Regions from separate parts of the Alteromonas alvinellae genome, predicted to be linked through region 2. Evidence: predicted binding sites of a transcription regulator. Region 2 holds the regulator's gene; each other region holds the start of a gene.
The links. The regulator sigma-54, encoded in region 2, starts transcription at its own class of promoters, with help from an activator protein. The targets are predictions, from matches to a motif close to GTTGGCACGNNNNTNGNNT.
Positions count from the first base shown of each region.

Region 1: ACX5KA_RS02190 (flagellar assembly protein T N-terminal domain-containing protein) is a predicted target of sigma-54. The motif match lies at 696-714, and genes of this name have one in related genera.
Region 3: glnK (P-II family nitrogen regulator) is a predicted target of sigma-54. The motif match lies at 1,004-1,022, and genes of this name have one in related genera.

Region 1 is NZ_CACSIH010000031.1:1,148-3,355, reverse strand. Features, by position in the region: gene ACX5KA_RS02195 (LPP20 family lipoprotein) at 1-467, opposite strand, end outside; gene ACX5KA_RS02190 (flagellar assembly protein T N-terminal domain-containing protein) at 766-1,950, shown strand.
Region 2 is NZ_CACSIH010000203.1:53,848-56,055, forward strand. Features, by position in the region: gene hpf (ribosome hibernation promoting factor) at 1-185, opposite strand, end outside; gene ACX5KA_RS14815 (RNA polymerase factor sigma-54) at 216-1,697, opposite strand; gene lptB (LPS export ABC transporter ATP-binding protein) at 1,771-2,208, opposite strand, start outside.
Region 3 is NZ_CACSIH010000200.1:77,762-79,969, reverse strand. Features, by position in the region: gene ACX5KA_RS14515 (hypothetical protein) at 1-846, opposite strand, end outside; gene glnK (P-II family nitrogen regulator) at 1,089-1,427, shown strand; gene ACX5KA_RS14505 (ammonium transporter) at 1,460-2,208, shown strand, end outside.

The sequences.
Region 1 (2,208 bases), on a different contig from region 2:
TTGACTCTTCTTGGCTTCGCGGTAGATAAATAAATATCATAAACTTGCTGCATATCTAAAGAGAGTTCTGTCACGTAGGTGTCCTCCCCTACCGGATAAGTTTTGACGACTTCAGCGCCTCTTATCACGCCTTCAACTGAGGCTCGCAACGATTCCGACTCTACAACAAGATGGGAAACTGATTGGCTGCCTTCAATTTTTTGACCATAAACTTGTTCTGTGAGTTCTCTGTATGCATCTAATTTTGACGCTTTCATTGCCATTATCAATTTCATACTATCACTTTCACCTCGCTGAGATGAAATCGGCGCATAGCCAATGGCCTTCAGAACGGGATAGCTTTCTGGCTCAACCGTCTCCCACTCGACATGTTTATCAATAATGCCACAGCCACTTATACTGAGAGCGAAACCGAGAATGGAAGACTGAATAAACACTTTCGATTTTTTCAATTTATTCAAGCACATGAATCTAAACCTCAATTTGCATCAATAACAGGTTACTGACGGCTTAACTATTTGTTAGCTTCTATTAGATACGCTATGACAACGCTCGATGGCCTGTTTGACCTAACGCCTAATTTTTCGGTATTCACCGATTCGCCTGCCTACATCAGGCACGCATTTACTCGCTGATATAGCCCAAAGAAAGCAAGATGTGCGCCCATTTTAACTTATTATAGAAAACCCACATCACTTGGCACTTTTTTCGCATAGTTCGTGGTATTAATCTGGCGCATAGACTGAGCAACAATAGGAGTGTGTGGTGCAACGCATAAGCAGAACAACTCTGGCGAAATTTTTTAATATTGCTGTGGCGGTAGTTTGCCTATTAGTTTTTTTTATTGGGCAAGCGCATGCCGCGTGGTATGAGGCCACGGGGCAAGCAGTTGTGCTAGATGGTAATAAAGAAGCAGCTAAACGCACGGCCACGCAAGAAGCGTTAAAACAAGCAATGCTGTTTGCCGGCGCTTCAGTGCACAGTGTTGCCAAACTCACCAATGGATTGCTTAAAAACGAAGAAATGACAATCCGCTCTACCGGCGAAGTTAATCAGCTTGAGCTAGTTAACGAAACCTTTAACGGTGAGGTAATTACCGTGCGTGTCGGAGCCGATATTTTTCCTAAAGGTAAGACGTGCGATGCACAGCTTGATGAGAAACACTTCGCCACTACACACTTTAGAATTAGAAATAGAGGTCATTTGACCCATGGCAATATGCCTAATTTCGACAAAGCTTTCACTCAGCGACTCGTAGAGGCAATGAAAGCTCAAACCAACAACCTTAGCATTACTTATGTTGCACCTCATACGGCAAAATTTGACAGCCGGTTTACCGCAGAGAATATACGCACCCTATCGGCCCAAAGTAACACTCAGTTTGTGATTATTGGTGTTATCGACGATTTAAGTATGGGCCCAAAAGATACCCCGCCTGTGTTTACACCGTGGCGTGATAGTACACCAGAGCGCGCGTTCTCAATGTCACTTCAGGTTTATGATGGAATAAATGGGGGCCTGCTTTATACCTCGTCGTATAGAAACCAAGAAGAATGGACGTTTGACAGATTCGAAGATGTTGATGAGTTTTCGTCAACCTTTTGGCAGTCCCGCTATGGTCAAGCCATTGACGTAAGCATCAGCGAGGCAATAGAAGACATCAAAGAATCCACTGCTTGCCAGCCTATAACAGGCAGGGTAATTAGCGTTGCGAACAACAAAATTTCAATTTCTTTAGGGAGAGATAATGGCATTTCTGAGAAAGATGAACTATATCTTTATCAAGCTAAAGAAGTAATAGATAACCTAGGCAGAACGTACCTTCAGTATGCTGTCTACCCTGGCACGTTTATTGTGGACCGTGCCTTTGGCAATTCATCAACGGTGGTAAACACAGGTACAGGCGTTATCGCGAACATCCAAGAAAATGATTTTGTAGTAAAAAAATAACCTCTAACAAATAAATCCCCTAGCAAATTCATGGTTGGTTTATCAGCATAGCCGTGTTATATCTATAACAACGTATAACAATCAATACTTAAGTTTAATGTTCGTCCTAGTAACCTCATTTATACTTTAGTCTAAAAATAATCAAAACCATGACCCTTTCCCTATTTGCGTCGCACTGCTTAGCTTTCGTAGCTCTGCTACTAGCTGGCCAGCAAATCAAGGATCACTATATTATCGAGTTTCCAAAACTCGAACAGG
Region 2 (2,208 bases):
AATACTTCAGCGCCACTTAAATGAACGGTCGCTTCGGCTTTTTGATTTAATTTTTCAACGTTCAGGATGACATGCACATTAGAAATGTGATCAAAGTGACGTTCAAGTTTGCTGAACTTCGTATCGACATAATTACGCAAAGAGTCGGTGATTTCGACATGATGACCAGTAAGGTTGATTTGCATATTTCGTCTTCCTTATATTATTAAGCCCGATTAAATAAGGCTTTTGCGTTGGTTCGACGGCGGGATCGACAACGATTCCCGGTACTTTGCTATTGTTCGCCGGGCAACTTTAATGCCTTGTTCGGCCAACAATGAAGCAATCTTGCTATCACTTAGCGGCTTACTAGGATTTTCCGCAGCCACTAATTTCTTGATCAATGCACGAATCGCTGTAGATGAACATTCACCACCAGACTCTGTTGCAACGTGGCTTGAGAAGAAATACTTCAATTCGAAGATTCCACGTGGCGTATGCATGTACTTTTGCGTTGTCACTCGCGAAATAGTGGATTCGTGCATATCTACCATTTCTGCGACATCATTTAGCACCATTGGTTTCATCATTTCCGGGCCGTGCTCAAAAAAGCCCATTTGCTGCTGCACAATGCAGTTTGCAACCTTCATTAAGGTTTCGTTACGAGATTCAAGGCTCTTTATGAACCACTTAGCCTCTTGCATGTGTGAGCGGATGAATTGTGAATCGCTACTATTCTTGGCACGGCGACTCATTGCAGCGTATTGTTGATTAACGCTTAATTTAGGCAGACTGTCGGGGTTCAGCTCAACCACCCAACGGCCATTTTTCTTGGTTACTGAGACATCAGGAATAACGTACTCAGGCTCTTTAGTAACTAAAGCACTACCTGGGCGAGGATTCAAGGTTTGCAGTAAACGCATTGCCTCGCGTAGCTGATCTTCTTTCAATCGGCTTTTACGCATAAGCGTACGATAGTCTTTGCTGCTCAGTAAGTCAGAGTACTCTTCAATCAGTTGCTTTGCTTCAGCAAGCCACGGTGTATCGTCTGAAAACTGACGTAACTGCACCATAAGGCATTCTTGAGGCGTTCGGGAACCTGAGCCAATGGGGTCAAACATCTGAATGCGTTTAAGTACGCACTCTATTTCGTCCATCTCTATTGGCTCTTCTAAGTCGTCGTCATTTACTGCTTCTAAAATATCCTCAAGGGTAACGGTTAGATAACCGGATTCGTCTATAGAGTCGATGATAGCAGTGGCAATTGCGCGGTCAGTGTCTGAAAAGTGAGTAAGGCGCATTTGCCAAAGAAGATGTTCTTGAATATCTTCAGTGGTTTCGCCTTGAAAGATTTGCTCGTCGTCATTAGACGGGCCTGGCGCTGGCGCAGATGAAGCTGAGTAATATTCATCCCACGTGCTATCGATAGGTAGCTCGTCGGGAAGGTCATTTTTCTCTAATGCATCACCCGCTTCTAACGTGTCACTAGACGCAGAAGCAGTGGCCTCAGAGCCGCTGTCATCGTTGTCGATATTGTTCTTTTCTAGCTGTGGCTCGTCACTGCCTTCTTCCACTTCCAATAGTGGATTTGAATCGAGTGCTTCTTGTATCTCTTGCTGGAGATCAAGCGTAGAAAGCTGCAGCAGTTTAATTGCCTGCTGAAGCTGTGGTGTCATGGTAAGTTGTTGGCTAAATTTTAGCTGTAAAGATGGTTTCATCTACGTCTTATTTAAATGCTCTAAATTAAATATACCAGAGCTAAACTGAAAAATGACAATTCGGTTACACTAACTATAGCCTGAATTGTTCGCCTAGGTATACATCCCTTACTTTTTGATTACTTAAAACCTGTTCCGCCGTTCCTTGCGCAATAAGCTCGCCATGACTCACAATGTACGCTTTCTCGCAAACATCCAATGTTTCGCGTACGTTATGGTCTGTGATAAGGATACCAATGCCCCTATCCCGAAGATGTTGTATTATCTTCTTTATATCATTAACTGATATTGGATCAACACCAGCAAATGGTTCGTCTAACAAAATAAATTGTGGTTTTGCGGCCAAAGCGCGTGCAATTTCAACACGACGGCGCTCGCCCCCTGACAAACTCATCCCTGTACTATTACGTATATGGTTGATATTAAATTCATCAAGTAGGGCGTCAGCTTCTTCTTCTTGCTGCTGTGAATTTAAATCTTTACGGGTTTGTAAAATAGCCATGATATTTTC
Region 3 (2,208 bases), on a different contig from region 2:
TAATCCGCTTACCCGAAGTTTATTGAGTCTGGCTTCTATGAAACGTTTGTGGTCGTCCATATTGGTGCATTCTAAGGTTCCACCAGCAATTCCACTCAATATCGCCAAAGTTTTATTGGTCGTACTGCTACAGTTTACGCGTTTTGAAGGGCGTCGATTTTCATTAGCTTGTATTTGCTGTGTGCTTGGCCCGCTAAGCACAGGACTATTTTTACGCTCTTGAAATGCTTTTGCTGCCTGTTCTGCGTCTTCAGCGACTTTGTCACTGTGATAATTTTCAAAGTAGAGGGCTGCGCCATCTTTTACCGACAGATTCAACGAGCCTGCGCGCCGATTTACGTCTTTTGATAAAGTGGGCGACGGCAGTGTATTAGTCGGCTTACTTTCAACGGGTACCTGCTGTTTATCGGGCTCAGCATTTTTCTGCTGCTTGGACGCAGGGCTTTCTACAATTTCATTCGTACTATCAGGTGCTTCAGTCGCTTTGGTTGCATCAGGCTTCAACTCAATTTCTTGCCTTTTAGGGGAAACATCGATTGGTTTAGTTTCTTGTGGTTTAGCTTGGGCAGGAGGGCGTGGAACGGGGGGATAGTAAAGTCTGGCGCTTATCTCCGGCGTTCGCTCCAAAACATTTACTCGTGCTTTTTGGTTATTGATGCCCATTTGAGAAAGTATGACCACTACGATGACCCCAATCACATGTGCACAGCCCGAAACTAATAGTGGACGCCACGCCGTTTTCTTTGCAACGGAATGGTGGTCAATGCTGCGCTCAGGCGCAAAGAAAGATGGGGTGATAGTCGTCATAGTAAACAACAGACCATGGGCCCTATCGAATAGTTCCATCCTAATTTCATCGCACTTTTTAGTCCTCTCACCTTACCGCAACCTCATACCGCTTCAAAATTGGGCAAATTTTTAACAGTGCACCATTAGTGTGCATTATTTTTGTGCGTTCATGAGGCATTTGCTTATATGTGTTTGATTTATTTGGATAATAATTTATGGCATGGCTCTTGGTTTAACTTCCCGTAGTTGGAAACACGACCATAAATCACAGAATAACCAAAATAAACTGGGAGCAACTCATGAAACTAGTTACAGCGATCATCAAGCCGTTCAAGCTAGATGACGTTCGTGAAGCCATTTCAGAAATCGGTATTGACGGATTGACCGTTACCGAAGTGAAAGGTTTCGGACGTCAAAAAGGACACACTGAACTTTACCGCGGAGCGGAATATCAGGTGGATTTTCTACCTAAAGTCAAACTGGAAATTGCTGTTCAGGATGATCAAGTAGAACGCCTGGTAGAAGCCATCGTTGGCGCTGCCAAAACAGGCAAAATTGGAGACGGCAAGGTGTTTGTTTACGACCTTGAACATGCCGTTCGTATTCGAACTGGTGAGTCGGATAGCGACGCGCTGTAAGCCACAACGATATTTTTGCGGAGAAAACCATAATGGAAATCACTTTTGAACTTGGGTATGCGCTAGATACCTTTTATTTTCTAATCTGCGGTGCACTGGTTATGTGGATGGCTGCGGGTTTTGCGATGCTTGAAGCAGGTCTTGTTCGAGCGAAAAACACCACAGAAATTCTAACTAAAAACGTAGCGCTATTTGCTATCGCCTGCACTATGTACATGATTTGCGGTTACGGCATTATGTACGGTGGTGGCGACTGGGGTCCATTCCTAAGCGGTATCATGGCTGATGGCGCAACAGGTGTCGCTGAAGAGCCAGCAACCTATGCACCTTCTGCTGACTTCTTCTTCCAGGTAGTATTTGTTGCAACAGCAATGTCTATCGTATCTGGTGCGGTAGCTGAGCGTATGAAGCTTTGGGCATTCCTAGCGTTCGCAGTTGTTATGACGGGCTTTATTTATCCAATGGAAGGTGCTTGGACATGGGGCGGCGAAGCTGTATTCGGTATGTATACGCTTGGTGACCTTGGTTTCTCTGACTTTGCAGGTTCAGGTATTGTTCACATGGCTGGTGCAGCTGCTGCTCTTGCTGGTGTTCTTGTGCTTGGTGCTCGTAAGGGTAAATACACAGCTGACGGTAAAGTAAACGCGATTCCAGGTGCAAACTTACCGCTTGCAACTTTAGGTACATTTATCCTGTGGATGGGTTGGTTTGGCTTCAACGGCGGTTCAGTACTGGCTACTGCAACTGTTGAAAGTGCAAACTCAGTAGCGATTGTATTTAT